4 regions of the Streptosporangium vulgare genome follow, and region 1 is predicted to be linked to each of the others. Evidence: riboswitches for the same ligand, from Rfam matches in the RefSeq annotation. Region 1 holds a riboswitch; each other region holds the start of a gene.

Region 1 (5,121 bases):
GTGGCGGCGGGCTCCCGCGTCCCGGGGTCGGGACCGCCCGGGACGTCCGGAAGAGCGGGCCGGGAGCCGTCCCCATCCTCGCTTCCGCCAGGATCACCGGGAACGCCCGGATCGCCCGGGTCGCCGGAGGTGGCGTCCCCGTCCTCGGGGCCGCCGCCGGGCACCGGTCCGTCCGGGCCGTCGCCGGGGTCGGCGCCCCCGGGACCGTCGAAGTCGTCCGGGTCCTCCGGGTCCTCGGGATCGTCGGGGATCTGGTCCAGGAGGTCCTGGAGCCTGGACTCGTCCAGGCCCGGCGCGTCGAAGGGGTCGCGGCGTCGGCGGTGCGGGAGCGCGAGCCTGGCCGCCTCCCGCACGTCGTCGGCGGTGACGGTGGTGCGGCCCTGCCAGGCGGCGTGCGCGATCGCCGCACCGGCGGTGACCAGGTCGGCCCGGAGCCCGTCCACCTCGAACCCCGCGCAGACGGTGGCGATCCTGAGCAGTGCCGCGTCCGGCAGGACGACCTGGGGGACCCGGGCGCGCGCCCCGGCGATGCGCGCGGCCAGCGCCCTCTCCTCGTCCGACCAGGCGGCGGCGAAGGCGTCGGGGTCGGCCTCGAAGGCCAGGCGGCGCCGTACCACGTCCACCCGCTGGGACGGTTCCCGCGAGGCCCGGACCTCCACGGTCAGCCCGAAGCGGTCGAGCAGCTGCGGGCGCAGCTCCCCCTCCTCGGGGTTCATCGTCCCGACCAGCAGGAACCGGGCGGCGTGCCGTACCGAGACCCCCTCGCGCTCGACGTAGCAGGTGCCGAGGGCGGCGGCGTCGAGCAGCAGGTCCACCAGGTGGTCGTGGAGGAGGTTGACCTCGTCCACGTACAGGACGCCCCGGTGGGCGCTCGCCAGGAGGCCGGGTTCGAAGGATTTCACGCCCTCGGTGAGGGCGCGCTCGATGTCGAGGGAGCCGACGAGGCGGTCCTCGGAGGCGCCGACGGGCAGCTCGACCAGACGGGCGGGCCGCGCGGCGCCGTCCCGCACGGCGGCGGACCGAGCCACGCCAAGCTGAGCCCCATCGGGCTGAGCTCCACCAGGCTGAGCTCCGTCGGGATGGGTTTCACCAGGCTGAGCTCCGTCGGGCCGGACGGTGGCGGGCAGGTCCCCGGGTTCCGTACGGCCCTCGTGCGGCCCGTCCGGGCAGCCGGGGTCGGGGGCGGCCGGGTCGCAGGAGAAGCGGCAGCCGGTCACCACCTCGACGGGTGGCAGAAGCGCGGCCAGCGCCCGCACGATCGTGGACTTGGCGGTGCCCTTCTCCCCCCTGACCAGCACTCCCCCGACGCGGGGGGAGACCGCGTTGAGGATCAGCGCGAGTTTCAGGTCCTCCAGCCCCACGATCGCGGTGAAGGGATAGCGGGCGTCACGCACCTTCGGGATCTCCTGTCCGTCTTGTCGGGTCAAAGGGTCGCCGGGCGCCCGAACCGTCATGGGAGGTAGCTGAGCCGCCAGCGGCCGCCGCGCCCGGTGAGCGTCACGCGGGCCAGCGGCGCGACGTCGACGCGCCAGAAGGCCTGGGCGGGGGCTCCGAGGGCGTGGACGACCGCGGCGCGGATCACCGCCGGGTGGGTGACCGCGACGGCCCTGCCGGGGGCCCGGACGGCGAGCCAGCCGGACACCCGGGCGAGGAGCGCGGTGACCGGCTCCCCGCCGTGCGGCGCCGCGCCGGGGTCGCCGAGCCAGGAGGCGAGCGCCTCGGGTTCGGCGGCCTCGACCTCGCCGAGCGTCATCCCGCTCCAGCGGCCGTAGTCGCAGTCGGCCAGCAGCGGGTCGTGCTCGGCCCGCAGGCCGAGCGCCGCCGCCGTCTGGACGCAGCGCAGCTCGGAGGGGCAGGCCGCGGGCCCCGGGCCGAGGTCCCGCGCCATCCCCTCGGCCCGGCGCAGGCCGCGTTCGTCGAGTGGTTCGTCACCCGGGAACGCGGCCCGTACCGTCGCCGAGGTGGAGGCGTGGCAGACCAGGAGCAGGCGGGTGACCCCCGAGGGGGTCGTCACACCGGGCCGCGCCTGCGGGCGGCGAAGGCGAACAGCGCGCCGACACCGGCCCAGAAGACCACCTGGGTCCCTATGGAGGCGACCCGGAAGTCCCACAGGAGATCGGCGGGGAAGCCCCGGGGCACCTCCGAGATCTCCGGCAGGAGGATCCAGGCCGCGACGACGGGCACGAGGAGGGTGACGCCCGCCGACAGCCAGCGCACCCACGGTTCGCTCCGCGAGGCGTAGCGGTAGGCGGCGACCGCGGCGGCGACGGCGAGGATCCCGATGACCACCGCGACCAGGTAGAGCACGGTGCGCTGGTTGATGGTCTCCGGATCACCGACGGCCGGCGGGTTGGCGGGATACTTCACGAAAGGGATGAAAACGACGGAGGTGAACGCGGCGGCGGCGAGCGTGACCGCGAGCACCGGTTCCGAGCGGGGTCCCGCCCGGCCGCGTACGGCCGCGTAGACGAGGGCGAACAGGCCCCCGACCGCCAGGCCGTACAGGCCGAGGGCGAGGAAGAGCCCGAAGCGCTGCCCGTCCCTGCTGACCAGTGCCTCCTCCTCGTCGTGGGAGTGGGCGGCGGTCCCGGTGTCGTCGTGCGATTCGGCCGGGGCGGCGGCCGCGGCGGCCGCCTCCTCCAGCGCGATGGCCTGGTCGATGCGCGGTTCGCCGACGGTGTAGGCGAAGACGGCCGCGAGCAGCCCTGCGAGCAGTCCGACGACGAGGCCCCGGACGATGAGTTTGGTGATCACCTGTGGCTCAGTGGCACGGCACGCCGAGCAGGTGACGCCCGTCGTGCATGAGTTCGTGCAGGTAGTTTCCCGCCTGGGAGATCGCTCCCTGGTCGAAGGTGACCAGGTAGGCGAGGAGCAGCAGCACCGGTACGGCGAGCAGCCAGCGGGTGAGCGAGTGCCATGGGATGGGCTGGGCGTGCGGTGCCGAGATCTGGCTCACGGCTACCTCCTCCGGGATTTACGCGTCCCTTTTCGTAGGTCGGTGGCGGCCGAGTGTGACCTGGCTTCCGGCTCCGTGGAGCCGGTTACAGTGGCGCGACCGCACCGGAATCTCACCGGATTTCCCTCGCACCGCCACAAAACACCCGGAACGTACCCCGGTTCTCCGTCCCCCGTCAATCCGGGTGTCCGGTTTGCCGGGATCCGGCTGGCAGGGGGTTCAGGCACGCCGAAAGGGGGAGGTGGCCCGGCCGGGCCACCTCCCCCTTCTCAGGAGGTCACTGCCAGGAGGTCGCTGTCAGGAGGTCACTGCTCGCCGGTCAGCGCCGTCACCAGCTCCGCGGCGGTACGGCAGCGGTCGAACAGCTCACCCACGTGGGCCTTGGTGCCGCGCAGCGGCTCAAGGGTGGGGACGCGCTGCAGCGACTCGCGGCCGGGGATGTCGAAGATGACCGAGTCCCAGGAGGCCGCGGCCACCGACTCGCTGTACTGGCTCAGGCAGCGGCCGCGGAAGTAGGCCCGGGTGTCGTTGGGCGGCACCTCGATGGCCCGCTGGACCTCTTCCTCGGTGACCAGGCGCTGCATGCGGCCCCGGGCGACCAGCCGGTTGTAGAGCCCCCGGTCCGGTCGGATGTCGGAGTACTGGAGGTCGACGAGCTGCAGGCGCGGGTGCGACCAGGGCAGGCCGTCACGGGTGCGGTAGCCCTCCAGGAGCTCCAGCTTGGCCACCCAGTCGAGCTCCCCGGACAGCTGCATCGGGTCCTCCGCCAGGCGGGTGAGGACCGACTCCCAGCGCTCCAGGATGTCCTTGGTGGGCTCGTCCATGCCGTTGGCGCTGCGTTCCTCGGCATACTTGCGGGCGAGCTCCAGATACTCCATCTGCAGCTGCACCGCCGTCAGCTTGCGGCCGTCGCGCATGGAGATCTCGTACTTGAGCGTGGGGTCGTGCGAGACCGCGCGCAGGGCCTGGACGGGGTTGTCCACGGCGAGGTCGCGGGTGAAGTAGTTGTCCTCGATCATGGCCAGGACGAGCGCGGTCGATCCCAGCTTCAGGTAGGTCGAGATCTCCGACATGTTGGCGTCGCCGATGATGACGTGCAGGCGGCGGTACTTCTCCGGGTCGGCGTGGGGCTCGTCCCGGGTGTTGATGATCGGCCGCTTGAGCGTCGTCTCCAGGCCCACCTCGACCTCGAAGAAGTCGGCCCGCTGGCTGATCTGGAAACCCTCGCCCCGGGAGTCCTGGCCGATGCCGACCTTGCCCGCGCCGGTGACGACCTGCCGGGAGACGAAGAACGGCGTCAGGTGCCTGACGATGTCGGCGAACGAGGTGGCCCGGCGCATGAGGTAGTTCTCATGACAGCCGTAGGAGGCGCCCTTGTTGTCGGTGTTGTTCTTGTAGAGCTGGATCGGGGCGTTGGCCGGCATCGCCGAGGCGCGGACCGCCGCGTCGTGCATCACCCGCTCGCCCGCCTTGTCCCAGATCACCGCCGCCCGGGGGTTGGTGCACTCGGGCGTGGAGTATTCGGGGTGGGCGTGGTCGACGTACAGCCGGGCCCCGTTGGTGAGGATCACGTTTGCCAGGCCGAGGTCCTCGTCGGTCAGCTGGCTCTGGTCGGCCACCTCCCGCGCGAGGTCGAACCCCCGTGCGTCCCGCAGCGGGTTCTCCTCCTCGAAGTCCCATCGCGCGCGCCGCGCCCTCGCGGCCGAGGCCGCCAGATAGGCGTTCACGACCTGAGAGGAGGTCACCATCGCGTTGGCCCCCGGCTGTCCGGGCACGGAGATGCCGTATTCGGTCTCGATGCCCATCACCCGCCGTACCGTCATGCGCACCCTCTGTTCGTCCGGGACTGATTCTCTCCGTGGTATCTATTCCCGACCCTAGACCCTTCACTATGCCCGGTGGTCGGACAGTTATGGCACCGAAGCCTTTTCGCCCGTTGCGAGGGGGATCGAGGAGAGCGCGGGGAGCTGTGACGGGGACGGGGATGCGGCGCTTCTCCGCCTCCTGGACTTGACGAACTCCTGAAGCGGGCGCTCGGCGAGCCGGTACACCAGATAGGAGAACGCCATCGCGGCCAGCACGGTGACCAGCGCGGTCAGCGGGGGCGGCAGCGTGTCCCGCAGGGCGGGGACGATCAGCACGGCGGCCGGGGTGTGGAACAGGTA
Region 2 (5,121 bases), on a different contig from region 1:
ACGCGACCTGTCTCCCGCCGACGGCCGCAGGATCTGCGACGGCCTGCGGAGGCTGCCGGACCAGATCAAGGAGATCCTGGCGCTGGAGCCGCAGATCAAGGAGCTGGCGGGCAAGTACGCCGAGTCGCCCAGCATGATGTTCGTGGGTCGGGTGAGGGGCTACCCGGCGGCCCGCGAAGGCGCGCAGAAGCTCAAGGAGATCTCGTACGTGCACGCCGAGGCGTACCCGGCCAGCGAGCTGAAGCACGGGCCGCTGGCGCTGATCGGGCCGGACATGCCGACGGTGGCGATCGTCCCCGACGACGAGCTGCTGGACAAGAACCTCACCACGCTGGGCGAGATCCGCGCCCGGGGCGGCCGGGTGCTCATGGTGGGCCACCGCACGGCCGATCCCAAGCTGGCCGACGACTGCGTCGTGGTGCCCAAGAACGAGACCGAGCTGGACCCGATCCTGCTGTCGATCCCGCTCCAGCTCTTCGCCTACCACGCCGCCGTGGCGCTGGGCCGGGACGTCGACAAGCCCAGGAACCTGGCCAAGAGCGTCACGGTGGAGTGAGTCGCGCTTTCCTCCCTGCGCTCTGCCCCCATGAGGCGGCCGTCTCCGATATCCGGATTTTTGTTGGTTTTTCCGGTGGTTCGTGATCGCGTACGGACCACCGGAAATTCCGGCATACCCCACTTCATCACGGAAAGTGATGGGTAGGTAACATCTGGAATAGGGGGTTCTTGGGGGAAGGGGCGCTTATGCGCCGTAGGGGGTTTTTCGCGCTGGCGGCGGGGGCCGCGCTCGTCGCGGGGTGCGGCGCGGACGGCGGCGCCGGCCCTGAGGTGAAGCGCCTGTTCCTCCTCGAACCGACCGCCGACGGCCACGGCTGGGACGGGATCGCGGGCAGGCTCGCGACCGTCCTGGTCCAGTCGGGGCTGGTGCGCACCGCGATGGCCGTCGAGCGCGGGGGCGCCCTGGGCCTCGCCCCGCGCGACGCGTTCGGCGCCTTCCACGGCCCCTTCGCGCGCGAGGGCAGGCTGCTCGTCACCTCGATGCCGATGGTGGCCGCCGCGGAGATCGCCAACACCTCGGCCGTGGTGAACGCCGCCACCCCCATCGCCCGCCTGGTCGGCGACTGGGCGGTCCTGGTCGTCCCCTCCGGCTCCCGCCTGCGCACCTTCGAGGACTTCGTCGCGCGGCTGCGGCACGACCCGGCGGGGCTGACGGTCGGCGGCCGGTCGGAGGGCGGCTCCGACCACGTGCTCTACGGCATGATCGGCAAGTGCCTCGGGGTGGACACCCGGCTGCTGGAGTACGCCGGGTACCTCGCCCCCGAGGACGCCATGGAGGCGCTCCACGTCGGCCGGGTGGCGGCCCTGCTGGGGTCGGCGCGCGCCCTGCGGCCCGAGATCGCCGCGGGCCGCCTGCGGCCCCTGGTGGTCTCCTCCGGCGGCCGGATCGACGGGATCGACGCCCCGACTCTCATGGAGGTCGACGTCCGGCTGGAATACAGCGACTGGTGCGGACTGCTGGGCCCCAAGGGCATGAGCCCGCAGGACCGGGACGCCGCGATCGCCCTGTGTGACGATGTCGACGCCGCGCCGCGCTGGCGTGCCCTGTGCGCGTCCCAGGGGTGGAGCCGGGTCTACCTCGGCGGTGACGAGTTCCGTCAGTGGCTTTCCACCGAGACGGCCCGCACTCGCGGGGTGCTTCACGAGCTCGGGTTGCTGAAGTCATCCGACACAACTTGTTGGGGTAGTTGCGTCAGACGCCCCTAGATGTAGGATCCTGCTCGTTGCTGGTTCGCCCCGAGAGGGGCGAGGCAAGAGGGAACCCGGTGAGATTCCGGGACTGCCCCGCAGCGGTGAACGGGAACGAAAGCCGTCATTGAGCACTGGGTGAGCCATGCCTGGGAAGCGACGGCCGGTAGGCGTGTGCGGTGTGCCCGTGAGTCCGAAGACCTGCCGGTGACGTGATTGTCCAGGGCCTCGTGGGAGGGTCCGCGGAACGAGGCGATCCGGCGTGCCCGGGATCGCTCGCGGACGCGTGCCCATCCGGCGGAGCCGTACGGGGAAGTCCGATCGAGCGAGGGGCACTACGTGACACAGGCATTGGCGGAGACCGCGGCGGGGACCGCGGTGAGCGACGGCGACGCGGAGAACGTCGCGGGTGCCGCGAGCGCGGTGGCGACCGCGACGGGCGACGGTGACGCCGGGAACGCGGCGGGGATCGCGACGAGCGGCGGCGGCGGGAGCGCCGGAAGCGCGGCGGGGACGGCGACGGGCGACGGTGGCGGCGGGGGCGCCGGAGACGCCGCGAGCGCGTCGGACGGCCGCAGGCTGGCCATCGACGAGGCCGCCGCACGGGTGATCACCGATCCGGCGAACTCCAGGGTCGCCGCCGCGATGCTGGCCGAGCTGATCGCCGACGAGGCCGCCGGGCACGGCGTCCGCGACTTCTCCGAGTCCATCGCCGCGACCCACGAGGCGGGGCTGATCCAGGACGGGCTCGCGGAGTTCGTGGCCGCCCACGCCGGGACGCTGGACGCGCTGGTCGATCCGGAGGCCGACGCCAGGTTCGAGTACTTCGGGCTGCGTACGGTCTACGACCGCTACCTGCTGCGCCACCCGAGGACCCGCAAGGTCCTGGAGCGCCCGCAGCACTTCTTCCTGCGGGTGGCCTGCGGCCTGTCCGAGACCGTCGAGGAGGCCGCCGAGCTGTACGCGCTCATGGCCACCCTGTCCTACCTGCCCAGCTCGCCCACGCTGTTCAACTCCGGCTCCCGCAGGCCCCAGCTCTCCTCGTGCTTCCTGCTCGACTCGCCCCGTGACGAGCTGGAGTCCATCTACGACCGCTACGGGCAGGTCGCGCGGCTGTCGAAGTACGCGGGGGGCATCGGGATCGCCTGGACCAGGGTCCGCTCGCGGGGCTCGCTGATCCGCGGCACCAACGGCCACTCCAACGGCATCGTGCCGTGGCTGCGCACGCTCGACTCCAGCGTCGCCGCGGTCAACCAGGGCGGCCGGCGCAAGGGCGCGGCCTGCGTCTACCTGGAGCCCTGGCACGCCGACGTCGAGGAGTTCCTGGAACTGCGCGACAACACCGGCGAGGAGGCCCGCCGCACGCACAACCTGAACCTGGCCAACTGGATCCCCGACGAGTTCATGCGCCGGGTCGAGGCCGACGGGGTCTGGTCGCTGTTCGACCCCAAGGAGGTCCCGCACCTCACCGACCTGTACGGCGCCGCGTTCGACGACGCCTACCGGGCCGCCGAGGCCGAGGGCAGGTTCACCCGGCAGATCCCCGCCCGCACCCTGTACGGGCGGATGATGCGCACGCTCGCCCAGACCGGCAACGGCTGGATGACCTTCAAGGACGCGGCCAACCGGACGTCCAACCAGACGGCCAGGCCCCAGAACGTCATCCACCTGTCGAACCTCTGCACCGAGATCCTGGAGGTCACCGGCGACGCGGAGACCGCCGTCTGCAACCTCGGCTCGATCAACCTCGCCGCCCACCTGTCCGCGGACGCCGGGAGCATCGGGAGCACCGGGAGCACCGGGGACGCGATGGACTGGGACCGGCTGCGCGCGACCGTCCGCACCGCCGTGCGGTTCCTCGACCGCACCATCGACCTGGGCTTCTACCCGACCCCCGAGGCCGAGGCGGCCAACCGGAGGTGGCGCCCGATCGGGCTCGGCGTGATGGGCCTGGCCGACGTGCTGTTCACGCTGCGGCTGCCGTTCGACTCGCCGCGCGCCCTGGAGCTGTCCACCAGGATCTCCGAGGAGATCGCGCTCGCCGCCTACCGGACCTCCTCCGACCTGGCCGTGGAGCGGGGCCGCCACCCCTCGTACGAGGAGACCAGGGCCGCCGCCGGGGTGCTGCACCCCGACCACTACGGGGCGGCGGGGTCCGCGGAGTGGACCGGGCTCAGGGAGCGGATCGCCGGGACCGGCCTGCGCAACTCGCTGATGGTCGCGATCGCGCCGACGGCCACGATCGCCTCCATCGCGGGCTGCTACGAGTGCATCGAGCCGCAGGTCTCCAACGTCTTCAAGCGCGAGACCCTCTCGGGGGAGTTCCTCCAGGTCAACCGCTATCTCGTCCGCGACCTGCAGGCCCGTGGCCTGTGGACCCCGCTGATCCGCGACGCGATCAAGCGCGCCGACGGCTCCGTCCAGGACATCCCGGAGATCCCCGCCGACCTGAAGGCGCTCTACCGGACCGCCTGGGAGCTGCCGCAGAAGGCGCTGATCGACCTGGCCGCCGCGCGCACCCCGTACATCGACCAGTCGCAGTCGCTGAACCTCTTCATGGCCACGCCGACCATCGGCAAGCTCTCCTCGATGTACGCCTACGCGTGGAAGTCGGGCCTCAAGACCACCTACTACCTGCGCTCGCGCCCGGCCACCCGGATCGCGCAGGCCACCGTGGCGGCACCGGTCGCGCAGGCGGCGCTCGACCCCGAGGCGATCGCCTGCTCCCTGGAGAACCCCGAGTACTGCGACGCCTGCCAGTAGCCGTCCCGGTTCCTCGAAAAGGGTCTCCCGAAAGCTTTGAGAAAGGCAGTCTCCCGATGTTGCTCGACCCCGGCATGGACCTCACCCTGCGGCCGATGCGCTACCCCGAGTTCTACGAGCGCTACCGGGCCGCGATCCGCAACACCTGGACCGTCGAGGAGGTGGACCTCACCTCCGACCTCGCCGACCTGGCGAGGATGACGCCCGAGGAGCGCCACCTGATCAACCGCCTCGTGGCGTTCTTCGCCACCGGCGACTCGATCGTGGCCAACAACCTCGTCCTCAACCTCTACCAGCACCTCAACGCCCCCGAGGCGCGCCTGTATCTCAGCAGGCAGCTGTTCGAGGAGGCGGTGCACGTCCAGTTCTACCTGACCCTGCTGGACACCTACCTGCCCGATCCCGACGAGCGGGTCAAGGCCTTCGCCGCGGTCGAGCACATCCCCTCGATCCGGGACAAGGCGGAGTTCTGCTTCCGCTGGATCGACTCGCTCGGCGGGCTGACCCGGCTGGAGACGCGGGAGGACCGGCGGGCGTTCCTGCTCAACCTGATCTGCTTCGCGGCGTGCATCGAGGGGCTGTTCTTCTACGGGGCCTTCGCCTACGTCTACT
Region 3 (5,121 bases), on a different contig from region 1:
CCGTGGCAGTTCTTCAGGCCCTTGGGACCTTCCACGCTCTGCGGCTCGTAGATGATGTCGCCGCAGCCGGTGACCCGGCCCTGGGCGCACATGGCCTGACGGCTCGGCGGCGACGAGATGTAGCCGTGCGCGTTGGCCGGTGAGGCGATGAACACGGTCGAGGCGACGGCGATGATCGCCATCGCGAGGAAGGTGACCGTTCTGCGCATATCCTGCTCCTTCGCTGGGGGGTGGCTCAAATATAAAAGAAAGTTTCCTAACAGTAAACCTTCGAGTCATGAAAGATTCGGGAGTGAGTCAGGCGCGACGGGCGTCCGTACCTCCCCGGCGAGGAGAGCGAAGAGGGGGCGCGACCCGGACAGGTCACGCCCCCTCGAACACGACGGCCGCCAGGCAGTCAGGCCGTCTCCCCGCAGACGCGCAGGGCCTCCAGGCCGCTAAGCCGCTAAGCCGTCAGGCCGTTTCCCCCCGGACGCGCAGGGCCGCCTCGACCATGTTCCTGAGGCTGGCCTTCGTCTCCGGGTAGCCGCGGGTCTTCAGGCCGCAGTCGGGGTTGACCCAGAGCAGGGCCGGATCCACTGTGGCCGCGGCCGTACGCAGAGCGGCCTCGATCTCCCCGGTCGAGGGCACCCTGGGCGAGTGGATGTCCCACACCCCGGGCCCGATGCCGCGCGTGTAACCGAAGGCGCGCAGGTCGTCCAGGAGCTCCATCCGGGAGCGGGCCGCCTCGACGCTGGTCACGTCGGCGTCCAGGTCGCCGATCGCGCCGATGATCTCCCCGAACTCCGAGTAGCACATGTGGGTGTGGATCTGCGTGCTGTCGGACACCCCGCCGGTGGCGAGCCGGAACGCGGCGACCGCCCACTGGAGGTAGGCCTCGCGGTCGGCCCGCCGCAGCGGCAGCAGCTCGCGCAGCGCGGGCTCGTCGACCTGGATGATCCTGATGCCCGCCGCCTCCAGGTCGCGGGTCTCGTCGCGCAGCGCCAGCGCCACCTGCCTGGCGGTCTCGCCCAGCGGCTGGTCGTCACGGACGAAGGACCAGGCCAGCATGGTCACCGGCCCGGTGAGCATGCCCTTGACCGGCTTCTTCGTCCGCGACTGCGCGTAGGAGGCCCAGCGCACCGTCATCGGCTCGGGACGGGAGACGTCGCCGAACAGGATCGGCGGGCGGACGTAGCGGCTGCCGTACGACTGCACCCAGCCGTGCTCGGTGGCGGCGTAGCCCTCCAGCATCTCGGCGAAGTACTGGACCATGTCGTTGCGCTCGGGCTCGCCGTGCACCAGCACGTCCAGGCCGATGTCCTCCTGCAGCGCGATGACGCGGTCGATCTCGGCCTCCATCCTGCGCTCGTACCCGGCCCTGTCGATCTCGCCCGAGCGCAGGGCGGCGCGGGCCTGGCGCACCTCGCCGGTCTGCGGGAAGGAGCCGATGGTGGTGGTGGCCAGCGGCGGCAGGCCCAGGTCGGCGTTCTGCACGGCGAGCCGCTCGGCGTGCGGGGCGCGCGGGGTGCCCTCGCCCAGGGCGTCCAGCCTGGCCCGTACCCGGGGGTTGAGGAACCGCTCGACGCTCCTCTCCCCCGCGACGACCTCCTCGCCGTTCAGCGCCCTGCCGATCCGTACGACCTCGTCGACCTTCTGCCTGGCGAAGGCGAGCCGCTCGCGCAGCCGCGGGTCCAGCGAGGTCTCGGCGTCCAGGTCGAGCGGGACGTGCAGCAGCGAGCAGGAGGTGCTCACCACCAGCCGGTCGCTCAGGCCGAGCAGCGCGGCGCAGGTCGCGAGCGCCTTCGCGGTGTCGGTACGCCAGACGTTGCGGCCGTCGACGACCCCGGCGACGAGGGTCTTGCCGGGCAGCCCGCCGGCGGCGGCCAGCGCCTCCAGGTTGCCGGGGGCCGAGACGAAGTCCAGCCCGACGGCCTCGACCGGGCCGCGGGCCAGGATCTCCAGCGCGGGCCCGATCTCCCCGAAGTAGGTGGCCACCAGCAGCCGGGGGCGGCTGCTGAGCTCGCCCAGCCGCGCGTAAGCCCGGCGCAGCGCGGCCAGCTCCTCGTCCGTACGGTCGGCGGCGAGCACCGGCTCGTCCAGCTGCACCTCGGCCACCCCCGCCGCGGCGAGCCGTTCCAGCAGCTCGGCGTAGGTCTCCAGCAGGCCGTCCAGCAGCCGCAGCGGCGCGAAGCCCGGCTCGGTGGACTTGGCCAGCAGCAGGAACGACAGCGGCCCGACCAGCACCGGCCGGGTCTCGACGCCCAGCCGCCGCGCCTCGGCGTGCTCGGCGAGCGGCTTGCTCCAGTCGAGCCGGAACCGGGTGCCGGGGCCCAGCTCGGGAACCAGGTAGTGGTAGTTGGTGTCAAACCACTTGGTCATCTCCAACGGCGCCACCCCCTCGGTGCCCCGGGCCATCGCGAAGTACGGGTCCGCGGCCCCGGAAAACCGCTCGGGCACCGCACCCACCAGCGTGATCGCGTCCAGCACGTGGTCATACAAGGAGAACGTGTTGGACGGTACCGCATCCAACCCCGCCCCCGACAACTCCCGCCACACCCCTTGCCGCAAACCGGCGGCCGTCTCCTGAAGGCTCGCGGCGTCTGCGCGCCCGACCCAGTAATCCTCCGTCGCCCGCTTCAACTCGCGACGGCCCCCGACACGCGGGTACCCCAAAACGGTCGTGGTGACCTTACCCATGGCGTCCTTCCCTCGGCTCATGCCATGCCGACCCACGACCACGCGGAAGGAACACACGGGAAACACCTATCCCAGGCCCTCCCACGAGGCCACGGATCACCGCACACCGGACGGCGCACGGGCGACTGGCAGGTCTTCGGACTCGCGGGCACCACACACACTCCTACTGACCGTCGCTTCCCAGGTGACACGCACCCAGTGCCGATGACGGCGTTCGTTCCCACTCACCGCTGCGGGGCAGTCCCGGAATCACACCGGGTTCCCTCTTACGACTCCCGACACCAACACGACGCCAGGAGAACCAACCGCGCCACGAGCATAACCCGCCTGCCGAAGAGCCCACGCTCACTCTGTCCGAGGGGCACCACACTGGAAGCGGCCACCGACACGGCGAACCCTTCTGGGCGGAACTGATTCGGCAACGTATCGCTACCGCTCGGCGGATCGCCCGAGAGCGCGAACGCCAAGACCGGGGCTGACGATCGTGTTGATCACGCACCGAGTGGTGTGGTCGGCGGAATGCCGTAGGCACCCGAAGGGCTCGCGAAGCGAGTTCGGCCGGCGACACCACGGCGGAAAGCCGGGCACCGCCTCAGAAGGGGAACGGCTTAGATCGTGTCTGCCTTCACCGAGGTGATGAAGTCGGCCCACACCTCGGGGGTAAACGCCAGGGCGGGGCCGTTGGGGTTCTTGCTGTCGCGGACGGCCACGATGCCGGGGAGGTTGGTGGCCACCTCGACGCAGTCGCCGCCGTTGCCGCCGCTGCGGCTGCTCTTGAACCACCGGGCGTCCGTCAGGTCCATGATCCCATCGCTTTCTCCATCAAGGCCACCGATGCGGACTGCGGCAGGGCGCAGGCCCGTAGCGCATCAAGCTGGGTCAACAGGGTCTCGATCTCGGTGGGACCGTTGACGATCTGACCTTCGGCTGCGGTTTCCAAATAAACTATATCGGGCGATCCTCTGAAGCTCGCGATCACGAAAGCCCCAGTTAGACCAGCGTGTGCGCCCACGTCGAGCGGGATGACCTGAATGGTGATCCGGGGCCGCCGGACCAGTTCGAGAAGTTGCTCCAGCTGCTTGCGCATGACCTGCGGGCCACCGACCGGACGGATCAGCACGGCCTCATCGAGGATGGCCCAGAACATGGGCGGGTCCGGCTTGGTGAGGATCCGTTGGCGCTCCATGCGCGCGGCGACCAGTTCCTCCACCTGCTCGTCGGTGTCGCCTGGTCGTCCCGCTCGCAGAACCGCCCGCGCGTAGTCCTCGGTCTGTAGCAGTCCCGGCACGAGGACGGGCTGAAAGCTTCGCAGGGGCCGGGCCTCTCGTTCCAGCTCGACGAACGGCCGAAACCACACGGGGTAGACGTCTCTACCGATCAAGGGCCACAGACGAACGAGAGCACCGCCCGTCTCCAGCACCTCGTCACACTTCGCCGCGAACTCCCTCGTCGGCGCACGCTTGGCCGTCTCGACAAGCCCGACAAGGGAGGTGGAGTAGGAGATTCTGTGTGCCAACTCCTTCTGGCTCCATTGTGCTTTCTCCCGGTATTTGCACAGTTCAGAACCCCAGTAAGCAAGGACGCCGGCGTTCGCGTCCAGCTCGCTCGGTGAGGGCATCTGCACTCCCGTCCTTCATGGCTCTACACAGATCGTTGCGGGTCCTACATGAGACGCAACTGAATGTGCGGATTGAGCGTTGGAGGCGCACACCTACCGAACGTAACTGCCTGGCGACAGTCTTGGAAGGGGAATCCGACTACGTCCATCGATCGCGCCGAGAGGAGACGGACAACGATGATCGCTCCCGCTCCGCTAACCGGAACGCCTGCCGTACATGCCGCTGACCAGCTGAGTAACGCGCTGGAACAGCATGGGATAGCCGCTGACGTCCATGACGGCTACGGCATCGCCCTGGTGTCGGCCTGGGTCGATCTTCTGGTCTGGACCGACGGCTTCGTCTACCGCTGGTGGACGGGACAGTTTTCGGGGCGAAGCCGCCGACGGCTCTACACGGCCTACACCGTGGACAACCCGACCGCCGCCCGCTGCGTCGCCCGGCGCTACGAGGAACTACAGCAGGGCCACCCGGCGTCGCCACTGCTTCATGGGGACCCGTTGTGATCCTGGTTGAGGAGTGCCTAAGTCCTCATGTGGCCATGGCGCAACGCGATCACACGCGGTTGCAGTGGCGGCCTCCGGATCGCTGATCGCGTAAGGCCGGTGAGCTGGACCTGTGTATGCCGCGCCACGGTCTACGAACTGTGCCAGGGCGGCGGGCAGGCGTTCATCCGGCGAACCGTTCAACTCGACCGCGAGCACGAGGTCCACGAGACGTGCCGATGGTCTTTCCCCGAAGCTCGGGTGATATGGGCGGCACTGCTGGCCGGTAGAGCCCGGTAGAACGGGCGTGGCGGCGTGTGCTTCGGAGGGACGGCGTCGCC
Region 4 (5,121 bases), on a different contig from region 1:
GGACGGCGGAGCCGTGCCGATGGTTATCGCGGTGGCCGCGTCGGCCTGGACGTCGGCCAGGGACTTGGCGCAGCCGGGGCGGCCGGTGCAGGCCGTCACACCGATCCACGGCGAGGCGGGGTCGACGACCAGCCCGGCGGCCTCCAGTCGGGCGGCCGTGCCCGCGACCTCGGCGCGGTCCAGGCCGGGCAGGACCACGCCACGCCACGGCGTGAGCCGGATCTCCCCGCCCGAGGCGGCGTCCGCGAGCAGCAGCGCCATCGCGGAGGTCAGCCGCCCCAGCGGGATCGCCACCCCGAGCGCGACCCGCGCGCCCCTGTCGCCGGTGCCGTCGCCGGCGCCTGCTTCGAGCTCCTCTTCGGTGCCGCCCTCGACGTCGTCCCCGACGCCGCGCCCGGTACCGCTTCCGGGAGCCGTCTCGCCTCCGGTGCCGGTCGCGCTCCCCGTCCCGTCCCCTGTCCCGTCCGTGCTCCCGATGACACCGACCGGTCCGAGGGACACGACCCGCGGCCTCACCGGGTCGAAGGGCGTCGTACCGGGGATCCCGAGGGCGGTTCGCACCCGGGCGGCGACCAGGGAGGAGCCGCCGGGGAGTTCGGCGATCCGCCAGGCGGTGACGTCCCGGGTGGCCAGCTCGTCGAGGAACCCCTCGGCCGCGGCGAGCAGGGCGGTCACGGCTTCGTTGAGCGGCACGCGCAGGCCGGTGTCGGTCCCGGCGAGGAGCAGCGCGGCCTCGTCCGGCCCCGTCGGCAGGATCCCGGCGTCCGCGCCCAGTCCGGCCACGTCCCCCCGGCCGTCGTCGAGGGCGAACATGAACCGCCCCGGCAGGGCGGCGAGGGCGGGGCGGGCGCACAGCCTCCGGTCCAGCTCGCCGATCAGCGGTGTGATGTCGACGATCCCGCCGCCCTCCGGATGGCCTGAACGGCTTGGCCGGTCCGGACGGTTCGGAGCGTCCCCGCTGTCCGGAGCCTCCGTTCCGCCCGGTCCGCTCGCCGCGTTCGGCCCGCTCGCCCCGCCTGGTCCGCTCGGTGTGCTCAGCCTGGCGGGCCCGTCCAGTCCGTCCAGTCCGTCCAGTCCGTCCGGCCCGTCCAGTCCGGTCAGCGGGGAGGCGAGGATGTTGCGGATCCGCTCGTGCGTCGCCGAGGGCAGCAGGCCCGCCCTCGCCATCCGCGCGGCGAACCCGCTTCCCGCGACGTTCCCCGCGACGTTCCCCGCACCGCTCTCCGTGTCGCTGTCCGGGCTGGACGGGTCGAACGGGCCGAGGCCGCGCACCTGGACGTTCGCGCGGGAGGTGAGCTCGATGACACCGCCGCCGTACGTCGACGCGGCCTCGGCGAGTTCGCGCAGCTGGAAGGGGGTGAGACGGCCACCGGGCACGCGGACGCGGGCCAGGCCGCCGTCCGCGGCGGCATGGACCTGAAGCGCCCCGGGGCACGCGTCGAGTCGCGATCGTCCGGAAAAGTCGGCAATGGACACGCGAAGGATGTTAACGCCAGTTTCTTGCAACGAACCGGACTGCCGTAGTGTCATCGGTGGCGACGGCAAGGGAGGAAGCCGGTGTGATTCCGGCGCGGTCCCGCCACTGTAACCGGGGAGCGAACCCCACCCGGGCCACTGTCCGACGACGGGCGGGAAGGCCGGGGTGAGCACCGATCCGGGAGCCAGGAGACTCCAGCCGTCGCGGCCGACGACGACCCGGGGCGAGGACCCCGAGGGAGGAAGCTCCGTGCGCTCTTCGCCGTTCCCCCGCGACACCGTGGCATCGCCGTTCTCCCGCGATGCCGCGCGTTCTTCACCGTTCTCCCGTAACGCGGCGGCATCACTGTCGCCCCGCCAGGCGGTGCGCCTCTCCCCGTTCCCCCGCGACGCCGCGCGTCTGTCTCCGTTCCCCCACCGTGCGGCGCGCCTCTCCCCGTTCCCCGGCGGCGCCACAGCATCGCCGTTTCCCCGCCACGCCGTGGCATCCCTGGGCCGTACCGCCCTTCCTCTCCTGGAGTGTGGCGCGTGATCCTCCTGCTCTCGACCTCCGACACCGACCTGCTGAGCGCCCGCGCGAGCGGCGCCGACTACCGGCTCGGCAACCCCGCCAGGCTCGCCGCCGCCGACCTCCCGCCGCTGCTGGAGGGCGCCGACCTGGTCGTGGTACGCCTGCTGGGCGGCCGCCGCGCCTGGGAGGAGGGGCTGGACGCCCTGCTCGCCGGTCCCCGGCCCGTCGTCGTGCTCGGTGGCGAGCAGGCGCCGGACGCCGAGCTGATGGAGCTGTCCACCGTGCCCGGCGGGGTCTGCGCCGAGGCGCACGCCTACCTCGCCCACGGCGGCCCGGCCAACCTGACCGAGCTGCACCACTTCCTGTCCGACACGTTGCTGCTCACCGGCCACGGGTTCGCCGCGCCCGAGCCCACCCCCACGTGGGGGACGCTGGAGCGCGAGGCGCGCGACCAGGACGGGCCCGTCGTCGGGGTGCTCTACTACCGGGCCCACCACGTGTCCGGCAACACGGCCTTCGTCGAGGCGCTCTGCTCGGCGATCGAGGACGCGGGAGCGCGGGCGCTGCCGGTGTACTGCGCCTCCCTGCGCACCGCCGAGGCCGGCCTGGTGGAGGTCCTGCGCACGGTGGACGCCCTGGTGGTGACCGTGCTCGCCGCGGGCGGCACCCGTCCGGCGACCGCGTCGGCGGGCGGGGACGACGAGGCCTGGGACGTCGGCGCGCTCGCCGAGCTGGACGTGCCGATCCTGCAGGGCCTGTGCCTGACGAGCAGCCGGGCCTCCTGGGAGGAGAACGACGACGGCCTGTCCCCGCTGGACGCCGCCACCCAGGTCGCGATCCCCGAGTTCGACGGGCGGATCATCACGGTGCCGTTCTCCTTCAAGGAGATCGACGAGGACGGGCTCACCGTCTACGTGGCCGACCCCGAGCGGGCCTCGCGGGTGGCGGGCATCGCGGTACGCCATGCCGCGCTGCGGCACATCCCGCCCGCCGAGCGGCGGCTGGTGCTGATGCTGTCGGCCTACCCCACCAAGCACGCCCGCATCGGCAACGCCGTCGGCCTGGACACCCCGGCCAGCCTGGTGCGGCTGCTGGCCGCGCTGCGCGAGCGCGGGTACGACATCGGCGCCGAGGACGAGCTGCCCGGGGTGACCGGCCAGGACGGCGACGCGCTCATCCACGCGCTGATCGCCGCGGGCGGACAGGACCAGGACTGGCTCACCGAGGAGCAGCTCGCCGGAAACCCGGTGCGCATCGCGGCGAGCCGGTACGCCGAGTGGTACGCCACCCTCCCCGCCGACCTGCGCGCCCGGATGGAGGAGCACTGGGGCCCGGCACCCGGCGAGCTGTTCGTGGACAGGTCGCGCGACCCGGAGGGCGAGATCGTGCTGGCCGCGCTGCGCTCGGGCAACGTGGTGGTCATGGTGCAGCCGCCGCGCGGCTTCGGCGAGAACCCCATCGCGATCTACCACGACCCCGACCTGCCGCCCAGCCACCACTACCTGGCCGCCTACCGCTGGCTGGCCGACGGCTTCGGCGCGCACGCCGTGGTCCACGTGGGCAAGCACGGCAACCTGGAGTGGCTGCCGGGCAAGTCGGCGGGCCTGTCGGCCTCCTGCGGCCCGGACGCCGCGCTCGGCGACCTGCCGCTCATCTACCCGTTCCTCGTGAACGACCCCGGTGAGGGCACCCAGGCCAAGCGCCGCGCGCACGCCACCCTGGTCGACCACCTCGTCCCGCCGATGGCCCGCGCCGACAGCTACGGGGACATGGCCAGGCTGGAGCAGCTCCTCGACGAGCACGCCTCCATCGCGGCGATGGACCCGGCCAAGCTGCCCGCGATCCGCGCCCAGATCTGGACGCTGATCCAGGCGGCCAGGCTCGACCACGACCTCGGCGTCGCCGACCGCCCGCACGACGCCGAGTTCGACGACTTCCTGCTGCACATCGACGGCTGGCTGTGCGAGGTCAAGGACGTCCAGATCCGCGACGGCCTGCACGTGCTGGGAGCCGCCCCCGAGGGGCAGCCGCGCGTCGACCTGGTGCTGGCCATGCTCCGCGCCCGGCAGATGTGGGCGGGCAGCGAGGCGCTCGTCGGGCTGCGCGAGGCCCTCGGCCTGGCCGAGGACGGCAGCGCGGGACGGATCGGCGTCGACGAGGCCGAGACCCTGGCCCGCGCCCTGGTCGAGGCCATGGAACAGCGCGGCTGGGACCCGTCGGCGGCGGGGGAGGTGACCGCCGAGATCCTGGGCCGGGCGGACACCCCGGCCGTTCCGACCGGCACGACCGGCGCGACCGGCGCGACCGGCACGGTCGGCGGGGCCGACGTGGCGGGCGCGAACGGCGTGACCGGTCAGGGCGGCGGGCCCGGCGCCGCCGTTCCGGCCGACCCGCAGGAGGCCCCCGGGAAGGCCCCCGGCGCGGGTGACGCGGGGGGATCGACCGGTGCCCCCGGCGCGGACCTCGGGACGGTGGAGCGGATCCTGCGGTTCGCCGCCGTCGAGGTCGTGCCCCGGCTGGCGCGTACCACCGACGAGATCGACGCGATCCTGCACGCCCTCGACGGCGGTTACGTCCCGGCCGGGCCGAGCGGGTCGCCGCTGCGCGGGCTGATCAACGTGCTCCCCACCGGCCGCAACTTCTACTCGGTCGACCCCAAGGCCGTGCCGAGCAGGCTGGCGTGGGAGACCGGCCAGGCGATGGCCGACTCCCTGCTGGAGCGCTACCGCGCCGACACCGGCGACTGGCCGCGCTCGGTCGGACTGTCGGTCTGGGGGACCAGCGCCATGCGCACCGCGGGGGACGACGTCGCCGAGGTGCTGGCGCTGCTCGGCGTGCGGCCGCTCTGGGACGAGGCCTCGCGCCGCGTCACCGGCCTGGAGCCCATCCCCGCCGCGGAGCTGGGCCGCCCGCGCGTGGACGTCACCATCAGGATCAGCGGCTTCTTCCGCGACGCCTTCCCGCACGTCGTGGCGATGCTGGACGACGCCGTACGGCTCGCGGCCGGGCTGGAGGAGCCCGAGGAGCTCAACTACGTGCGGGCGCACGTGCTCGCCGACCAGGCCGGGCACGGCGACGAGCGCAGGGCCACCATGCGGATCTTCGGCTCCCGGCCGGGCGCCTACGGGGCCGGG

Evidence for each region. A riboswitch is a leader RNA that binds a small molecule or an ion and turns the genes downstream of it on or off. The one in region 1 is predicted to bind cobalamin.
Region 2: another riboswitch for cobalamin. It lies ahead of ACFFRH_RS24340 (ribonucleoside-diphosphate reductase subunit alpha); the one in region 1 lies ahead of ACFFRH_RS17305 (CbtB domain-containing protein).
Region 3: another riboswitch for cobalamin. It lies ahead of metE (5-methyltetrahydropteroyltriglutamate--homocysteine S-methyltransferase); the one in region 1 lies ahead of ACFFRH_RS17305 (CbtB domain-containing protein).
Region 4: another riboswitch for cobalamin. It lies ahead of cobN (cobaltochelatase subunit CobN); the one in region 1 lies ahead of ACFFRH_RS17305 (CbtB domain-containing protein).

The regions. Positions count from the first base shown of each region.
Region 1 covers NZ_JBHMBS010000007.1:215,862-220,982, reverse strand. Annotated here, with positions in the region: gene ACFFRH_RS17320 (magnesium chelatase subunit D family protein) at 1-1,454, opposite strand, end outside; gene ACFFRH_RS17315 (histidine phosphatase family protein) at 1,451-2,014, opposite strand; gene ACFFRH_RS17310 (CbtA family protein) at 2,011-2,754, opposite strand; gene ACFFRH_RS17305 (CbtB domain-containing protein) at 2,762-2,956, opposite strand; adenosylcobalamin (AdoCbl) riboswitch at 2,974-3,107, opposite strand; gene dop (depupylase/deamidase Dop) at 3,262-4,779, opposite strand; gene ACFFRH_RS17295 (acyltransferase family protein) at 4,867-5,121, opposite strand, start outside.
Region 2 covers NZ_JBHMBS010000012.1:752-5,872, reverse strand. Annotated here, with positions in the region: gene glmS (glutamine--fructose-6-phosphate transaminase (isomerizing)) at 1-556, shown strand, start outside; gene ACFFRH_RS24345 (tripartite tricarboxylate transporter substrate-binding protein) at 745-1,764, shown strand; cobalamin riboswitch at 1,769-1,969, shown strand; gene ACFFRH_RS24340 (ribonucleoside-diphosphate reductase subunit alpha) at 2,086-4,509, shown strand; gene ACFFRH_RS24335 (ribonucleotide-diphosphate reductase subunit beta) at 4,566-5,121, shown strand, end outside.
Region 3 covers NZ_JBHMBS010000021.1:3,796-8,916, reverse strand. Annotated here, with positions in the region: gene ACFFRH_RS32225 (lytic polysaccharide monooxygenase auxiliary activity family 9 protein) at 1-209, opposite strand, end outside; gene metE (5-methyltetrahydropteroyltriglutamate--homocysteine S-methyltransferase) at 454-2,700, opposite strand; cobalamin riboswitch at 2,790-3,000, opposite strand; gene ACFFRH_RS32215 (DUF397 domain-containing protein) at 3,288-3,482, opposite strand; gene ACFFRH_RS32210 (helix-turn-helix domain-containing protein) at 3,473-4,297, opposite strand; gene ACFFRH_RS32205 (hypothetical protein) at 4,475-4,801, shown strand.
Region 4 covers NZ_JBHMBS010000017.1:19,456-24,576, reverse strand. Annotated here, with positions in the region: gene ACFFRH_RS29310 (ferredoxin-like domain-containing protein) at 1-1,476, opposite strand, end outside; cobalamin riboswitch at 1,523-1,694, shown strand; gene cobN (cobaltochelatase subunit CobN) at 2,005-5,121, shown strand, end outside.